DNA from 3 places in the Vibrio cyclitrophicus genome. Region 1 is predicted to be linked to each of the others. Evidence: predicted binding sites of a transcription regulator. Region 1 holds the regulator's gene; each other region holds the start of a gene.
The links. Region 1 encodes MetJ, which represses methionine synthesis genes. Its sites were predicted from a motif close to TTAGACNTNTANANGTCTAA; they were not measured.

Region 1 (6,379 bases):
TAAAACTGGCTACACCACATTAAGAGTGAGTAGACTGATTCTGGCCAAACGGGTTGGTTATCTAATAAAGCTTTGATTGGCTTGAGCTTGTCTAGCTCGAATTCTGATTCGTTAACCAGAGCCGTGACGATGCCAGTTAAGGTTTGTCGTCCGAATGGCACAGACACTCGACCGCCAATGATAGGAAATAGGTGGTTGGGAATCTTGTAATCGAACTGCTTGTCGAGTGGAACAGGCAGTGCCACACGGGCAATCATTGGACGCATAAAGGGACGGCTTTATCTGAGTTGACGAGAGCGAACAGTCTAAAGGATAAGCCAGTTAAATTCGAGAAGCAGTTTGGATGAGAAGGCTGAGTTAGCGTATGAAGCCAACTAGCACGTCTAAATCCCACTCGATGTAGAAAATAAAGATACGATTGGTGAAAAATGTATCAAATTAGTTGATCCTATCTCACAGATTCATTACTATACTGCGCCTTAAAGGTATGGCTTTATCTCTATTTAGTGATACAGCGGTGTCTTTATTTATTTTTTTAACTACGTGTGGTGTGCGGCTTAGAATCGTATAGCGACACGGCCTACTTGAGGTTATCCCATGAAAGCTGGAATCCACCCAGAATACAAAGCAGTTACTGCAACTTGTTCTTGCGGCAACACATTTGAGTTCAACTCAACGCTTGCAAAAGAATCTATCCACCTAGACGTATGTGACAAATGTCACCCATTCTACACTGGTAAGCAACGTATCGTAGATACGGGCGGCCGTGTTGATCGCTTCAACAAGCGTTTCGGTGCTCTTTCTAGCAAGAAGTAATTCTCGCTATTTAGAAACAAAAAGGACACTTCGGTGTCCTTTTTTGTTTTCTGGCGTTTGATAAACAGATCAATATTATTCCGTTCTTAACCTATTCTTATACTCTTTCGCCAACTAAGCTTAACTCTCATCGTTCCGCCTGAATCATGCATGATTGAAATCTACTCGAAAGTGCAACAAGCGACAGTAAATTCAACTGCTCACTGGTCTTATTAGTAGTGAAATCTCGTTTTTTAATGAGACAGAGGCTTCAACCATCTAGGAACTTTGAAGTACATCCATTAACATGAACAAGATCCCCCAAATAATAATATCCTAGGAACCTACACCTATGTCTGAAGACAGCAGCCAAGCTCAATCCTCTCAAGAATTATCGCCTCAAGAACAATTCCGTCAGCAAGCTCTTGATTACCATGAGTTCCCAATTCCTGGCAAAATTGCCGTAGAACTGACGAAGCCTGCAAACTCTGCAGAAGACCTAGCACTTGCATACAGTCCTGGTGTGGCTGAGCCAGTCCGAGAGATCGCACAGAACGTCGATAACGTTTACAAGTACACAGGTAAAGGCAACATGGTTGCAGTTATCTCTAACGGTACCGCGATTCTTGGCTTAGGTAACCTTGGCCCTATTGCTTCTAAACCTGTTATGGAAGGTAAAGCGTTACTGTTTAAGCGTTTTGCTGGTTTAGATTCTATCGATATTGAAGTAAAACACCGCACAATCGATGAGTTCGTTGATACGGTTGCGAATATCGCAGATACATTCGGCGGTATTAACCTAGAAGACATCAAAGCACCAGACTGTTTTGAAATTGAACGTCGCCTGATTGAGCGTTGTGATGTACCTGTATTCCACGATGACCAACATGGTACTGCGATTGTAACTGCCGCGGGTATGCTGAACGCAATCGAGCTTCAAGGTAAAAAACTCGAAGAGTGTAAGATCGTTTGCTTAGGCGCTGGAGCAGCCGCAGTTGCTTGTATGGAATTACTGATTAAGTGTGGCGCTCAGCGTGAGAAGATCTACATGCTTGATCGTAAAGGTGTGATCCACACTCGTCGTGATGACCTGAATGAGTACAAAGCACTGTTCGCAAACAACACCGACAAGCGTACGCTTGAAGATGTTATTGAAGGTGCTGATCTTTTCTTGGGCGTATCGGGCCCTAATTTGCTACCAGCAGAAGCACTAACGCTAATGGCTGATAAGCCAGTTGTGTTTGCATGTTCAAACCCTGATCCAGAGATCAAGCCACAGCTTGCTCACGAAGTTCGTTCTGATCTAATTATGGGTACAGGCCGCAGTGATTACCCTAACCAGGTAAACAACGTACTTTGTTTCCCATTCATTTTCCGTGGTGCACTAGACGTACGTGCGAGCGAAATCAATGACGAAATGAAGCTAGCGGCGGTTAAAGCTATTCGTGAACTAGCGAAAGAAGAAGTTCCAGCTGAAGTACTAGCAGTTGCAGGTGAGACTGCACTGAAGTTCGGTAAGGGTTACATCATTCCTAAGCCAATGGACCCACGTCTACTTCCTCGTGTAGCAAAAGCGGTAGCCGTAGCGGCAGTTGAATCTGGCGTAGCTCGTATTGAGATGCCTGCTAACTATATGGCATAAAAGCATATGGCATAAAAGCGTATGGCATAAAAGCGTATGGCATAAAAGCGTATGGCATAAAAGCGTATGGCATAAAAGCGTATGGCATAAAAGCGTATGGCATAGATACTGGATGGCGTAATCGCTTGTTATAGCGGTTGCTCGATTGAGCAAAAAAGAATAATAAAAAACCGACTCATCAGGAGTCGGTTTTTTTATGTCTATCATTTACAGCACACGCCTAGATAAGATAGTGGCTGATGTGACAAATAGGGTTCAGCTATAGCGGATCAATACTGAAGGCAGCGACTGAGTTATTGTTATTCTTCGTCAAATGCTTCGAACTCGATACCCATTGCTGTCATCAGTTCTTTCACTTCAGCAGGAATATCATCTGGGCGATCTTTACGAAGGTCTTCATCCGTTGGCAGTGGCTGGCCTGTGTACGCATGTAGAAAGGCTTCGCACAGTAGCTCACTGTTTGTTGCATGGCGTAGGTTGTTAATCTGGCGGCGAGTACGCTCGTCAGTGAGAACCTTTAACACTTTTAGAGGGATAGAAACTGTAATTTTCTTTACTTGTTCGCTTTTCTTTCCATGCTCAGCATATGGGCTTATGTATTCACCATTCCAGTCGGCCATTGCGTACCTTCATCACTTTAGTTGTTAGAATAAATTAATAGTGGTGATTTTAGCGGGATTTACTGCCATAAGCAAAGACATATAGACGTCTAGAAGTGTTGACGTCTCACGTTTATGAAAGTAAAGTGAATAACATATATCTAACACAGCCGCAAAAACCCCACAAGCTGCTGTGATACCCAGACGCCAAACTTGTAAGGAAGCACCTATGAGCAGCCGGAAGCCAGCAACCATCGCCGTACGTACTGGCATCGAGTCAGACACTCAACATCATGCCGTAGTTCCACCTATTTATCTGTCGACTAACTACGGTTTTCCCGCTTTTGGTGAAGTGCCAAAGTACGATTACACCCGTTCTGGTAACCCAAACCGTGGTTTATTAGAAACTGCTCTGTTTGAACTGGAGTCTGGTAAAGGTGCCGTTGTGACTAACTGTGGCACGTCGGCGCTTAACTTATGGGTGTCTACTTTCTTAGGTGGTGATGATCTTATTGTCGCACCACACGATTGTTATGGTGGTACTTACCGTCTATTTAACACGCGTTCGCTTAAAGGCGATTTTAAAGTGCTGTTTGTTGATCAATCGGATCAAGCTGCGCTAGATGCGGCGATCGCACTTAAGCCTAAGCTGATCTTATTAGAGACTCCATCGAACCCACTGGTTCGCGTGGTTGATATTGCTGAAACTTGCCGTAAAGCAAAAGAAGTGGGTGCATTGGTTGCTGTTGATAATACGTTTTTGACGCCTGTGTTCCAAAAGCCGTTAGAGCTAGGTGCCGATTTTGTTATCCACTCAACAACGAAATTCATTAATGGTCACTCAGACGTGATTGGTGGTGTGGTCGTTACCAAGACGGAAGAGCACGCTGAAGAGTTAGCTTGGTGGGGCAACTGCATCGGTGCGACCGGCACACCGTTTGATAGCTACATGACGCTACGTGGTATTCGTACGCTTGGGGCTCGTATGCGTGTTCATGAAGAGAGCTCGCGTGAAATCTTAACTTCGCTACAGCAGCAAGATCTTGTTGGCACTATTTATCACCCAAGTTTATCTGACCACCCAGGTCATGATATTGCGAAGAAACAGCAGTCTGGCTTTGGTTCAATGCTGAGCTTTGAATTTTCAGGCTCATTTGAGGCGCTTAAATACTTTGTTGGCGAGTTAGCGCTGTTCTCTTTAGCTGAGTCTTTGGGCGGTGTTGAAAGCTTGATTTGTCACCCTGCGTCGATGACTCACCGTGCAATGGGTGAAGAAGCCTTGGCAGAAGCGGGGATCTCTCAGCAACTATTACGCCTTTCGGTTGGTTTAGAAGACGCTGAAGATTTGATTGACGATCTCAAGCAAGCCTTTGAAAAGACAAAACGCTTTATCGCTGAAGGGGAGGGTTAATAATGACAACCTTTCGCCAGCTACATAAATTTGGTGGTAGCAGCTTAGCGAACCCTGAATGTTACCAACGCGTTGTGAACATTCTTAGAGAATATTCATCAGCAACCGATTTGGTTGTGGTATCTGCCGCAGGTAAAACAACCAACCGCTTGATAGAGTTTGTTGAAGCTCTCGATAAAGATGGTCGTATTGCCCATGAGTGCCTACAAACTCTTCGTCAGTTCCAACTAGAGCTGATTGAAGTGCTTCTTGAAGGTGAGCTCGCAGTGCAACTAACGGCAACCATCCAACAAGAATTCACCGCTTTAGGAGAGTTAACTGCTCCTCTAAGTGAAGTGCAAAAAGCGCAAGTGCTTGGTCATGGCGAAGTTTGGTCTTCACGCTTGTTGGCGGCTTTGTTGTGCCAAAATGATTTACAAGCCGTCGCTCAAGATGCGCGTGCTTTTTTACGAGCAGAAGTGGGCGCTCAACCTGAAGTTGATCGCGCACGTTCTTACCCTCTGATTAAAGAAGTTTTGGCTCAGCATACGCATTGCCGTGTAGTGATTACTGGCTTTATGGCTCAGAACTGCGAGGGCGAAACAGTGCTGCTCGGCCGCAACGGTTCGGATTACTCGGCGACCGTGATTGGTGCTTTGGCAGAAGTTGAACGCGTAACGATTTGGAGTGACGTGGCTGGTGTATACAGCGCTGATCCTCGTTTAGTTTCAGATGCGTGTTTGTTACCTTTACTTCGTCTTGATGAAGCGAGTGAACTGGCTCGTCTAGCGGCTCCTGTGCTTCATAGCCGAACGCTACAACCTGTGGCTCAAAGTGCTATGGATCTGAGCTTACGCTGCAGTTACCAGCCAGAGGCGGGCTCTACACAGATAGAGCGAGTACTGGCTTCAGGTCGTGGTGCAAAAATTATTACCTCTTTAGATGAAGTTCTTATCGTGCAACTGACGTTTGGTCACGGACATGATTTCGACCGTCTAGAAAGTGAAGTGTTGGAAGGTCTTAAGCGTGCTCAACTAGAGCCACTTGCTTATGAACTTGAACCGGATCAACATTGCTTGCGTCTTGCTTACACAGAAGAGATCGCTGGTGGTGCTCTGGAATACCTACAAGACCATGCGATTGAAGCTGAAATCAAACTAAAGGAAGGTTTCTCTCTGATTGCTGCAGTGGGTGCGGGTGTGACTAAAAACCCGAACCATTGCTACGGCTTCTACCAGCAACTAAAGAGCTCACCGGTTGAATTTATCTCAGAAGCGAATTCAGGCTTAAGCTTGGTCGCAGTGATTCGTAAGAGTGAAACCTCAAGCTTAGTGAAAGGCATTCATTCTCAATTGTTTCAAGCACAGAAGCGTGTGGCGATTGCCTTATGTGGTAAGGGCAACATTGGTTCAAGTTGGTTAAGCCTGTTTGTTGAGCAAAAGGCTGAACTTGAAAAGCGTCGTGGAATGAACTTTGAGTTGGTTGCGGTGGTTGATAGCCAAACCTATTGGTTCGACGATCAAGGCATTGATGCGACGTCTGTTAGTAAGCGTTTTGATGATGAAGCGATTGCTAATAATGGTAACGATTGGTTAGAGCGCTTAGGTTCGATTCAGGGTTACGATGAAGCGGTGGTTCTTGATGTTACAGCGAGCCCAGTGCTTGCAGCAAAATATCTGCAAATCGCACAACAAGGCATTCATTTGATCTCGGCCAACAAGGTTGCAGGCTCTGCATCAAGTGAGTATTACCATCAGGTGCAAGATGCGTTTGCTAAGATCAGCCGTCACTGGTTATACAACGCGACCGTTGGTGCAGGTTTGCCGATTAACCACACGGTACGCGACCTGCGTGAGAGTGGCGATGACATCATTGCGTTGTCTGGCATTTTCTCAGGCACGTTGTCTTGGTTGTTCCAACAGTTTGATGGCACAGTACCGTTCAGTGAGTTGG
Region 2 (6,379 bases), 1.6 Mb from region 1:
ACGCAAGCTTATATGTTAAAAGGCGGTTCTTCAGCAGTCATTGAACTGTCTAAAGAACCGACTACAGAAGGTGAGCTGGTCGAAATGCTGCAAGGTATCGCCAAATAAGCCGAATTGAACAAGACTGATATAGACAAATTCAAGATATCGCTAAGTAAAACCCATATTTAACTCAAACTTTGATATTAGCGTTCTGAAAGTATTCCAAAAGCCATTCTTGTCTCACGAAGATCAGAATGGCTTTATGTTTTCTAATCAGTAATTAACTTTCAGCGATGATGACTTGATTCCTACCCGACTCTTTCGCTTAATATAATGCATCATCCGCGGCTTTAAGGTACTTTTTGTAAGTATCTTGGTTGAGTTGGTTTTGAGAAATACCAATCGATGCCCCTATCGATGTAGTAAGGTTTAGAGAGCCGGAGTGCCTATCAATGGAACCAGACAACAACAGAACAAATTCTTCCACCCCCAGCGAGCCACTACGTCATTTGGGTATAAGTGTTACTTTACACTCCTTCCAACTTCCACTAATACCTCATCACCAACATCATGTCCAAAGGTGTCATTAACACGCTTAAAGTGGTCGAGATCTAGAATGACTATACAGATTCCAAACTGCGAAGTATCAAATGGCATTGGCTGAGTCAATAATTGCTCTAGATAACGTCGGTTGTATAACCCCATTAACTCACACGTTGTCGATTAAGTGATAAGAGCCTTATTTTTGCTTAGAATACTGCGAAGCCTAATCGCCAGCAATATAGCACTAATGCTGACCATTATAATTAATGCGATCACGATTCTGTTTCTAAGTTGTTCCTTTTGAAGTAATAATTCGTTGAGGTCTTTTTCAGTATTGAGTAGCTCATTTTCTTTGGCGAGTGTCGCGGTTGCATAATCTTGTTCTAATAAGAAAATGTCGCTCTGCCTTTTATCAAACAGCAGCGCTTTGTTGCCATGATAATATTGTTTGTAGTATTTCGGGGCAGTATCAAGGTCACCCTGGGATTCGTAATATTCAGCCAGTGTTTTTAAGCTTAGCACTTTCCAACTTCTGCTCCCAACCACTTCAAAAAATGCAAATACTCGTTCAAGATCACTCAATATCATGTATTAAGACCGTTACAAATTGAGTGATCATATCACTGCTGTTTACTTATATTAGAAACTTATTATACCGATCGCCATGCAGATTAAAATATCGCTATTTAGCAGAATGACGACGTGTATTTCTCACTAATTAGAATAATCAGGCGACTTTCTTGATTTAACTCAGGCAATCATCTACCTCATTGGCGTTATAGTGATTTTCCTGTTCCTACCTCCGCGGATTTTTTAGAACAAGCGGAAGCATAATGAGAATTAACAATGACCCAAATTAATGAACAACGCCTTGTCAACCATTTCTGCGATCTTGTGAAAATCGATAGTGAATCACGTAACGAAAAAGCCATTGCTGAAGCGCTGGCTGAGCAGCTAGGCGAATTAGGCTTTGACGTACATAAACTGGCTGTTCCAGAAGAAGTGTCGAACGGTTTCAATATTTATGCACGTTTAGATGGCACTCTTTCAGGCAGCACTGTATTCAGCTGCCACATGGATACAGTAACGCCAGGTATCGGCATTGAGCCAATCATAGAAGACGGCATCATCCGTTCAAAAGGCAACACTATTCTGGGTGGCGACGATAAGTCTGGTATCGCAGCTATCATGGAAGCGGTTCGCGTAATTAAAGCGGAAGGCAAAGAACACAAAACTATTGAGATTGCATTTACTGTATTCGAAGAGGGCGGTCTATTCGGCTCTTTGAACTTCGATATGTCTTACATCAAATCTGAGCACGCTATCGTGCTTGATACAGGCGGCCCGATTGGTACCATCGTAAACGCAGCGCCTGGACAGCAAAAAATTGTTGCGAAGATCAAAGGTCGCCCTGCTCACGCTGGTTTAGCGCCAGAAGAAGGCATCAGCGCAATTCAAGTGGCTGCAGACGCAATCACTAAGATGAACCTGCTTCGTATCGATGAAGAAACAACAGCAAATGTTGGTATTGTTGAAGGCGGTCAAGCGACTAACATCGTAATGCCAGAGCTTAAAGTCGTGGCTGAAGCTCGTTCTCTAAGCGGCGAAAAGCTAACAGCTCAAGTTGAGCACATGATCTCTACATTCCAAGAGAGTGCGAAGCAGTTCGGCGCTGAAGTAGAAATCGACTCTACTCGAGCTTACGATGCATTCGTTATTGCAGACGATCACCCGCATATTCTTTCTATCAAATCAGCGTTTGAGAAGCTTGGCGTAACCGCAAACACCAAACGCACTGGTGGTGGTAGCGATGCAAACAACTTCAACGCGAAAGGCCTAACAACGGTTAACCTTTCTACTGGTATGGCGAAAGTTCACACCACTGAAGAATACATTGCAGTGAAAGACATGGTCGCAATCACTGAGTTTGTAGTGGCTTACGTAACACAATAATCTTACTTGTTAGCGAGGTGGTGAAAGCCATTTAGCCAATATCAAAAAGCCGAGTTCACATGTGACTCGGCTTTTTTGTATCTGAATTTAGCCAGAAGTTCTAGCCTAAAAACCTCTACGCTTCCAAAACTGGCTTTCGTCTTTTGCTACTAGGTCGAATGTCTTGTCGGCGATGATGTTGCCTTTTAGCTCAACCGTCATGCGCCATTTGCCCAGCTTGTTCGAGACAGGCGCCCAGATAGTGTCACCTAAGTAGAAATCCCAATCATTGTTACCGACATACTCTTCGCCATCGAACGGTTCGAGCACTTCACCTTTGTCTGTAGTGATATTGGGGTGATAAATGCAGTAACGGATCTTCTCACCTTTGGCTTTTTTGATATTCAGAATATAACCAAATTCGACATCGATTTCAGCGTCGACAATGGTGGTGAACTCTTGGATTTTTGGAAGATCTTTTGATTTGGAATCCCAAGTGGAATAGATACCATAAGAAGTCATGTCGACCATGACAGAGCGCTTTGCCATTTCAATCGTTACCTTGATGTTGTTCTATATAATTGATGTTGTTTGTCATTCACTATGAGTACAGACATTAAACCCCGAACACGGCTATTCTTGCCAGTCTTTCGCCATACGTTTAATCACTGAAGGTTCAATATCGTGAATACTGCCATATTGCTCTCGGCACACTTCGATAAACAATTCTGCTTTATATTTGAGTGCAAGTTGGCGGTAGGCCTTCATTTCCCAATGCTTAACAAAGGTATTCGAAACAACCACATCTAGCCCTTGTTTCAAGCCATTTTCTACAGTGTTCTGACACCACTTATGTGCCTGCTGTAACTGCTTAGGGTCAAAACGGTACTCACCTTTCTCATTCACGTAATACATATCGGCTTCGACGTGGAGTGCATCGTAGGTTTTTGCTTTTGTTGACTTGCCAGAACCGGGCAACCCTCGAATGAGTATTAACTTCATCAGATACTTTATGGTCTGTTTAAAAGCGTGAGTTTATCTTAAATGCCAACGAGTTGCTTTGATAACTGACATTTGGCAATCTGCCAGTTTTCAAACCGACGCACTGAGCTATAACGCCAAGTTTACGTTTGAAAGACCAGACTTCAGTTCTCCAAGAAACTCGGTATCTCAACTGGTATAAAACACAAAATATTTACATCTATCCACTTTGCATGTCGACAAGCGTATCAAACTACTATAGATTTAGAAGTATAGACGTCTACATATCTAGCTTAGGGAGAAAGCTGTGCCTATTCGCATTCCAGACCAATTGCCAGCATCCGATGTTCTTCGTGAAGAAAACATCTTTATTATGCCGTTATCAAGAGCATCGACACAGGAAATTCGTCCACTTCGAGTCTTGATCCTCAACCTAATGCCGAAGAAGATTGAAACTGAAACTCAATTCTTACGCCTACTGTCAAACAGCCCATTGCAAGTCGATGTAGAACTGTTGCGCATTGATGACCGACCAAGTAAAAACACGCCAACTGAACACCTTGATAACTTTTATCGTCAATTTGAGATGGTAAAAAACCGCAACTTTGATGGACTGATCATCACTGGAGCACCACTTGGTTTGGTTCAATTTGAAGATGTTATCTATTGGGACCATCTAAAAACAATCATGGAATGGGCAAACAAACATGTCACTTCTACTTTGTATGTATGTTGGGCCGCTCAAGCAGGCTTAAAGCTCTTATATGATCTGCCAAAGCGCACTCGTAAAGAGAAGCTGTCTGGTGTTTATAACCACGAGATACACAATCCATTCCATCCTATATTACGTGGCTTCGACGATACATTCTTAGCTCCGCACTCTCGCTATGCTGATTTCTCTCAGGAATACTTAGCAGAGCATACTGATCTCGATGTTCTCGCGACTTCAGATGTTGCAGGCGTATATTTAGCCGCAACCAAAGACAAACGAAATGTCTTCGTAACGGGTCACCCTGAGTATGATGCTCATACGCTTCACAATGAGTACATCCGCGACTTAGGCGAAGGGATGGAGCCTGTGATTCCAATCAACTACTATCCGAACAACAATCCAGACAATAAGCCCGTCGCAAGTTGGCGTAGTCATGGTCACTTATTATTCTCAAACTGGTTGAACTACTGCGTTTACCAACAAACGCCTTACGATTTGGATCACTTCAGCGAAGACAACTTTACCAAAGACGATTAAGTTTTTTCTTCCGATTCACAAACATATAAAGCCGCGTTCATTAGGTTGTTGATAAAACACCGAATTGGGCGCGGTTTTTTTATGGTGTGTGGGTCGCATTCCATAATAGATTTACCACTTCAATGGGTTTGATTTCATATGATGGGTTGGTGTTCATAAGGAGCTTCACATGCCTGCCAAGCCATTATTACCTAAACCCTTTTCGTTATCCCGCCCCCTTTCATTATCAAGTATGGTACTCCTCGCCTCGCTTTCATTAGTCGGTTGCGTCTCTGTCACTGAAGGTCCACCAAAGATTGAAAGTGATCCTATCGCTATGTCGGAATCTCGAATCGAATTGGGCTTGGGCTACATGGGACAAGGCAATATGGTGAGAGCGCGTGAAAACCTAGAACTCGCAGTCAAGCATGCTCCAAGCTATTACCGCGCACGACTTTCGATGGCACATTATTATGAAAAAGTTGGTGAAGTGGACGCAGCGAGAATGACTTACCGAAAAGCTCTGAGACTAGACTCCAAAAACGGTAATGTGTTGAACAACTATGGTACGTTTTTGTGCAAGCAAGGTAAATTTGAACAAGCAGACAAGTTCTTCAATCGTGCCATTGATCAACCCTACTATTACTTGGTATCTGCAAGTTATGAAAATGCCGCGTTTTGTGCTTTTAAAGCCGGCAATACAGAGCAAGCAAAGCACTATTTCACCCGAGCCATAGACCACGATCCAAACCGCGTAAAATCAATTCTTCAGCTCTCTAAGATAGAAGTCAGTACTAAGGATTATAACGATGCTCGGCTGCGTCTGTTTAAATTCCACCAGCGTTATGGTTATCAAGTACCCTCACTTCAAATCTTAATCGAACTAGAAATGAAAGCCGGTAACAGCGCATTACAGCAGAAGTATCAAAATGAATTAGACGAGCTGCTTTCTGTTTAAAACGGCTTAGGTTTTAGATGATTGAATAATTAGATCGAAAACGGGCTTGCTGAAAATATCAGCAAGCCCGTTGTAAGTTTTAGAGGTCGGTTTTGAACTGGTTACCTCAATTCTGGATTGGTTATTTCAATTCGATCCATTGTTGACGCTGTTCGTCGTCCATAAATGTCCAAGCAACGAAGCGACTGACTTTTTGGCCTTGTGACATTTCAACCACCTTCACTTGTTTTGCTCTGAGCTTGCCAAGTTCTGAACGGATCATATCTACATTGTCTTTCTTAGAAATTAGCGTTGTAAACCACAATACCTGAGTCGAAAAAAGTTGACTCTCTTTGGCCATTTTCAAGATAAATGCGGCTTCACCACCTGGACACCATAATTCCGTTTTTTGTCCACCGAAGTTCAATGTTGGCTTATCTTGCTTAGTAGGCGCTTTTCTCGCTTCAGGCTTGAATGATTGCCCTGCTTTCTTTGCACGGTTCGCCGCTAAATTATCTAACTTACGCTGCGACCCTTGATCGGCTTCTTCTTGTGAACCATGGAAAGGAGGATTACAGATAGTTACATCGTAACGCTCATTATCCTTAATTACACCTTTAAAGATAGATTCAGAGTCAGCTTGTAAGCGAGTACGGATCTTACCTTTTAGGTTCGCATTACTCTCCGCAATGAAGTTTGCTGTTTTTACTGAGACAGGATCTACATCCGTCCCCGTACAGCGCCACTTATACTCTGTCGCGCCAATGATTGGGTAA
Region 3 (6,379 bases), 680 kb from region 1:
TTCAGCACTTCTGTACGGGATTCATCGGTATACACCTCGATATCATCACCCACACTGTTCGCAGGGAACATGGCACACATACCACGAGCTTCAAGTAACTTCTCTTTCTCTACGCGATCCAACAAATCGTTGGCATCTTTGAATAGTCGTTTAGCTTCATCCCCCACCTCTTCGTGATCAAGGATTGCTGGGTACTTACCAACTAATGACCATGTCATAAAGAACGGAGTCCAGTCGATGTACTGACGCAAAGTCGCTACATCAAAATCACTGAAAATATGTACTCCCGGCTTAGCGGGCGCAGGGGGAGTGTAGGCATCCCAATCGATAGCAACTTTATTGGCACGAGCTTTCTCAAGTGTGACGGGCTTGGTACGAGGTTTTTTACGATTGTGTTGGTCTCTAACTCGATCATAATCGATGTTCAACCTCTCAACGAAAGCAGGTTTCAATTCATCAGAGAGTAATGAAGTACAAACGCCTACAGCGCGAGATGCGTTATTGACATAAACAACTGGCTCAGAGTAGTTCTGCTCAATCTTAACCGCAGTGTGTGCTTTAGATGTCGTTGCTCCGCCAATAAGAAGAGGCAGCTTAAAGCCTTGTCTCTCCATCTCTTTGGCAACATGTACCATTTCATCAAGAGAAGGGGTAATCAGACCCGACAAACCAATAATGTCGACATTCTCTTCTTTAGCGACCTTAAGGATTTTTTCACATGAAACCATCACGCCTAAATCGATAATTTCGTAGTTATTACACTGCAAGACAACGCCCACAATGTTTTTGCCAATATCGTGAACATCGCCTTTTACGGTCGCCAGTAAGATTTTTCCGTTAGTCGCACCAACATCTTTAGTTGCATTAATAAATGGTTCTAGATGTGCTACCGCCTGCTTCATAACACGGGCAGATTTCACTACTTGAGGAAGGAACATTTTACCTTCACCAAACAGATCACCAACCACGTTCATACCATCCATTAATGGGCCTTCAATCACCTCAATAGGGCGAGAGGCATTAACGCGAGCTTCTTCGGTATCTTCAACAATAAAATCGGTAATACCTTTCACTAAAGAGTGTTCTAAGCGCTTTTCTACTGGCCAAGTTCGCCATTCTAGAGCTGACTTATCTTCAACTTTACCAACGGCTCGCTCTAGGTACTCGGTTGCCATATCAAGCAAACGTTCTGTCGAATCATCACGACGGTTAAGTACTACATCTTCAACCGCTTCACGTAAATCTTCAGGCACGTTATCGTAAATCTCTAACTGCCCGGCATTTACGATACCCATATCCATACCATTTTTGAAACAGTGGTATAGGAATACTGCGTGGATTGCCTCACGAACGTAGTTATTACCGCGGAACGAGAACGAAACATTCGATACACCACCAGAGATCATTGCATGAGGAAGATCGCGTTTGATATCTCCTACTGCTTCAATAAAATCAACCGCATAATTGTTATGCTCGTCAATGCCCGTCGCAACTGCAAAAATGTTCGGATCGAAAATAATATCTTCAGGTGGGAAACCGACTTCATCAACAAGAATGTTGTAGGCATTGGTACAGATCTCAACTTTACGCTCTCGAGTATCGGCTTGGCCGACTTCATCGAAGGCCATCACAATGACTGCGGCACCATAACGACGAACTAATTTAGCTTGCTCGACAAACTTCTCTTTCCCTTCCTTCAATGAGATAGAGTTAACGATGCCTTTACCCTGAATACATTTCAGACCCGCTTCAATAACTTCCCATTTTGAAGAGTCGACCATGACTGGCACTTTCGAGATCTCTGGCTCAGATGCACATAGATTAAGGAATTTAACCATGCACGCCTCAGCGTCTAGCATCCCTTCATCCATGTTGATATCAATGATTTGTGCACCGTTTTCTACTTGCTCTCGAGCAACACTCAACGCTTCATCGTAAAGCTCTTCTTTAATCAGGCGCTTAAATCGAGCTGAGCCGGTAACGTTAGTACGCTCACCTACGTTCACAAACAGAGATTCTTTGGCGATCGTCAACGGCTCTAACCCCGAAAGACGGCAAGAGACTGGCAAATCGGGTAATTGGCGCGGCATTACACCGTCAACAGCCTCGGCCATCTGGCGAATATGTTCTGGTGTCGTACCACAACAGCCACCAATTAAGTTTAAGAAGCCACTTTCAGCCCATTCCTTAACATGTTCAGCCATATCTTCGGGAGAAAGGTCATACTCGCCAAACGCATTAGGTAAACCGGCGTTAGGGTGAGCAGAAACATAGCTTTCTGAGATACGGGACATCTCACCAACGTACTCTCGCAGTTCATCTGGCCCGAGTGCACAGTTCAATCCAAACGAAATAGGTTTAACATGACGAAGGGCGTTATAGAATGCCTCAGTAGTCTGTCCTGAAAGCGTACGGCCTGATGCATCAGTTATGGTGCCTGAGATCATGACTGGCAATTTAATACCAACTTCTTCAAAAACCGATTCAACAGCAAAAGAACATGCTTTTGCATTTAACGTGTCGAAGATAGTCTCGATAAGAATAAGATCTGAGCCGCCTTTAATAAGTGCTCGTGTCGATTCGGAGTAAGCTTCAACAAGCTCATCAAAGCTAACATTACGGTAGCCTGGATCATTAACATCTGGGGATATAGAACACGTTCGGTTTGTTGGACCTAACACCCCTGCCACAAAGCGAGGTTTATCCGGAGTCTTTGCTGTCCACTCATCAGCAGCTTCACGAGCTAGCTTGGCAGCAGCAAAGTTAATTTCTTCGCTAAGGCTTTCCATATCATAGTCGGCCATAGCAATGGTTGTTGCATTAAAGGTATTGGTTTCGAGGATATCAGCCCCAGCTTCCAAATATTCAGTATGGATATCTTTGATAAGCTTGGGCTGTGTAAGAACTAAAAGGTCATTGTTGCCCTTTAAGTCACTATGCCAATTAGCAAAACGTTCACCGCGGTAGTCTTGCTCTTCCAATTTATAGTCCTGAATCATAGTGCCCATGCCACCATCGATCAGTAAAATTCGTTGCTTCAACAGAGCTTCAATCTTTTGCCTTACATTACTTCCCACAGTACAACCTCATTCCTTTAATTATCCCTCCATCCTATCACACATTAAAAAGGAGTCTAGACGTCTAAAAAAGGAAATTGATTACCGAGTCATGACAAAAAAATGTTTGCTATTTGAGCATGAGACAACGAAAATTCATATTCATACTTTGTTACATGTTGGAATACCAATGTCGGTCTATTACACCTTATGCTTCTTGTCCGCTGCTGCCATGCTTATTGCTTTCGTGAATACCAAAATTGGTAAGATGCAGACAACCATCGCCATCACAGCTGGTTCAATGATGCTATCTCTATTGATTATCATTGCGGGACAAAATAATTGGTTCCAATTGGCAGACATTGCCTCAGAGACCGTTGCCAGTATCAATTTTGAAGATTTCCTTCTAAAAGGGATATTAGGGTTCTTACTATTTGCAGGCGGGTTGGGAATTAAATTACCAAACCTAAAAGACCAAAAGTGGGAAATAACAGTACTCGCATTAGGGGCAACGCTATTTTCAACATTCTTTATTGGTTTTGTGCTCTATGGGTTCTGTCAGTTCATCGGTATTCAATTTGATCTAATTTACTGCTTACTCTTTGGCTCTCTAATCTCCCCGACCGATCCAATTGCCGTGTTAGCCATCGTAAAGAAACTCGATGCGCCAAGACGAATCTCTACTCAAATCGAGGGAGAGTCTCTATTTAACGATGGTTTTGGTTTAGTTATCTTCGTAACCCTATTTACTATCGCATTTGGTACAGAAGCGCCAACAGTCTGCAGTGTAACTATGCTTTTTGTCCAAGAAGCGATTGGCGGAATTGTCTACGGTTTTGCTTTAGGCCTCGTATTCCACTACTTAATTAGCAATACAGATGACCACTCGATGGAGTTACTATTAACTATCGGTATCCCAACTGCTGGTTATGCCTTTGCTGAAGTTCTACATGTATCGGGACCATTGGCAATGGTGGTATCAGGTATCATGATTGGTAACTGGACACGCTTTATCGGATTCTCAAAAGAGAGTGAAGACCACTTAGACCATTTCTGGGAGCTAATAGACGAGTTTTTAAATGGTGTATTGTTTTTACTAATCGGTATGTCAATGTTGCTATTCAAATTCCACCAAGAAGACTGGATCTTAATGGCGTTCGCCGTTCCTCTAGTACTAAGCGCTCGCTACCTAAGTGTCTTCTTGTCTTATATCGGGTTTAAGCGCTTTAGAACTTATAACCCATGGTCTATAAAAATTCTAACTTGGGGTGGTTTACGTGGCGGCTTAGCTCTCGCTATGGCACTTTCTATACCTTCTGGCATTTGGGTAATTGAAGAGAAGCTCATCGATGTAAAAGAAGTTATCCTCGTTATGACCTATGCGGTAGTTGTATTCTCGATTTTAGTACAAGGCTCGACAATTACTCCTATGATCGAAAAAGCAAAGCAAGCAGAGAAAGAGCTAGATTAACATCTCATAATATTAAACTAGGCTGCCTAATTTAGGTGGCCTTTTTTGTATCCTCTAGAAATTGGACACGTCAAATATTCCACACTCAAAAGCATCTATGTGGACTAAATTCTAGATCGAGCTGAGACCCAAGGAAGGCAAAAGAAATTTAATAACTATGTAGAAGACTCGTGAAACAACGATCTTAGCTCTATTCTAGTTCTTACTAGGGACAAGTCATGCAAAGAACTCGTTCACCTTTGGCACTATTGGGCATCCCCACCAAATCGGTCTTCAGTTGTATAAGTATAAATTGGATAGGGTTTACTATTTAATCTTGAAACAAAAGTAATGAGACTAAGAGCCTAACAGCAGTAACTTTAGCCATTATCGGAAGCTGCGGTATTAAATGAGTGTTGAGCAGAAAGACTCTATTTTTCAACTAAGTCTAAAAACGGAAGGTTACAACAAATAGCTTTCCAGAGGTACGAGTGGATAGGAATAACTAAAGTAACAAAAAGAAAAAGGCTATAGCATTTCTACCGGATACGCTAGCTATGGAAAGGGGCGACTGAGCTGGCACTCCGGAGATTCGACCGGGCTAGCGAGCCTTGGGAGACGCCTAGTTCTCCCAACATTGCTTCATAGAAGCAACAGACGTAAAAAAGCCCCAGCATTTCTGCTGAGGCTTCTTATATGGCAGGGGTGGAGAGATTCGAACTCCCAACACGCGGATTTGGAATCCGCTGCTCTGCCAATTGGAGCTACACCCCTAAAACTTTCACTACTTCAGATTCGAAAAAACCTCGCACTAGGCGAGGTTATCGAATAAGTGGCGGAGTGGACGGGACTCGAACCCGCGACCCCCGGCGTGACAGGCCGGTATTCTAACCAACTGAACTACCACTCCGCAGTGGTCAACTCACTAAGTGAGTGTTCATATCCCCAGGTCGGTCAACCTAAAGATTTAATTTAAAGCCTGGCGATGTCCTACTCTCACATGGGGAAGCCCCACACTACCATCGGCGCTATTGTGTTTCACTTCTGAGTTCGGCATGGAATCAGGTGGGTCCACAATGCTATGGTCGCCAAGCAAATTTTAAAATTCGGAAAGCTAATCTAAAAGTTATGTCTCTTCAAACGCATTCAAGGTCTGTCTTTCTATTGAGTCCACAAAACCCCTTGGGTGTTGTATGGTTAAGCCTCACGGGCAATTAGTACAGGTTAGCTCAATGCCTCGCAGCACTTACACACCCTGCCTATCAACGTCGTAGTCTACGACAACCCTTTAGGACACTTATAGTGCCAGGGAAAACTCATCTCAAGGCTCGCTTCCCGCTTAGATGCTTTCAGCGGTTATCGATTCCGAACTTAGCTACCGGGCAATGCCATTGGCATGACAACCCGAACACCAGAGGTTCGTCCACTCCGGTCCTCTCGTACTAGGAGCAGCCCCTTTCAATTTTCCAACGCCCACGGCAGATAGGGACCGAACTGTCTCACGACGTTCTAAACCCAGCTCGCGTACCACTTTAAATGGCGAACAGCCATACCCTTGGGACCGACTTCAGCCCCAGGATGTGATGAGCCGACATCGAGGTGCCAAACACCGCCGTCGATATGAACTCTTGGGCGGTATCAGCCTGTTATCCCCGGAGTACCTTTTATCCGTTGAGCGATGGCCCTTCCATTCAGAACCACCGGATCACTATGACCTGCTTTCGCACCTGCTCGAATTGTCATTCTCGCAGTCAAGCGGGCTTATGCCATTGCACTAACCACACGATGTCCAACCGTGTTTAGCCCACCTTCGTGCTCCTCCGTTACTCTTTGGGAGGAGACCGCCCCAGTCAAACTACCCACCAGGCACTGT

Region 2: metA (homoserine O-acetyltransferase MetA) is a predicted target of MetJ. The motif match lies at 3,703-3,722, and genes of this name have one in related genera.
Region 3: metH (methionine synthase) is a predicted target of MetJ. The motif match lies at 3,126-3,145, and genes of this name have one in related genera.

What each region holds. Positions count from the first base shown of each region.
Region 1 covers NZ_AP025480.1:253,806-260,184, forward strand. Annotated here, with positions in the region: gene priA (primosomal protein N') at 1-266, opposite strand, end outside; gene rpmE (50S ribosomal protein L31) at 598-816, shown strand; gene OCW38_RS01150 (malic enzyme-like NAD(P)-binding protein) at 1,148-2,437, shown strand; gene metJ (met regulon transcriptional regulator MetJ) at 2,737-3,057, opposite strand; gene OCW38_RS01160 (O-succinylhomoserine (thiol)-lyase) at 3,266-4,447, shown strand; gene OCW38_RS01165 (bifunctional aspartate kinase/homoserine dehydrogenase II) at 4,450-6,379, shown strand, end outside.
Region 2 covers NZ_AP025480.1:1,869,999-1,876,377, forward strand. Annotated here, with positions in the region: gene OCW38_RS08105 (hypothetical protein) at 1-108, shown strand, start outside; partial or broken gene OCW38_RS08115 (GGDEF domain-containing protein) at 308-1,110, opposite strand; gene OCW38_RS08120 (M20/M25/M40 family metallo-hydrolase) at 1,372-2,478, shown strand; gene OCW38_RS08125 (DUF3859 domain-containing protein) at 2,584-3,006, opposite strand; gene OCW38_RS08130 (ATP-binding protein) at 3,091-3,459, opposite strand; gene metA (homoserine O-acetyltransferase MetA) at 3,746-4,687, shown strand; gene pilW (type IV pilus biogenesis/stability protein PilW) at 4,857-5,624, shown strand; gene rlmF (23S rRNA (adenine(1618)-N(6))-methyltransferase RlmF) at 5,746-6,379, opposite strand, start outside.
Region 3 covers NZ_AP025480.1:2,992,175-2,998,553, forward strand. Annotated here, with positions in the region: gene metH (methionine synthase) at 1-3,077, opposite strand, end outside; gene OCW38_RS13110 (cation:proton antiporter) at 3,247-4,527, shown strand; tRNA gene OCW38_RS13115 (tRNA-Trp) at 5,204-5,280, opposite strand; tRNA gene OCW38_RS13120 (tRNA-Asp) at 5,340-5,416, opposite strand; rRNA gene rrf (5S ribosomal RNA) at 5,484-5,599, opposite strand; rRNA gene OCW38_RS13130 (23S ribosomal RNA) at 5,700-6,379, opposite strand, start outside.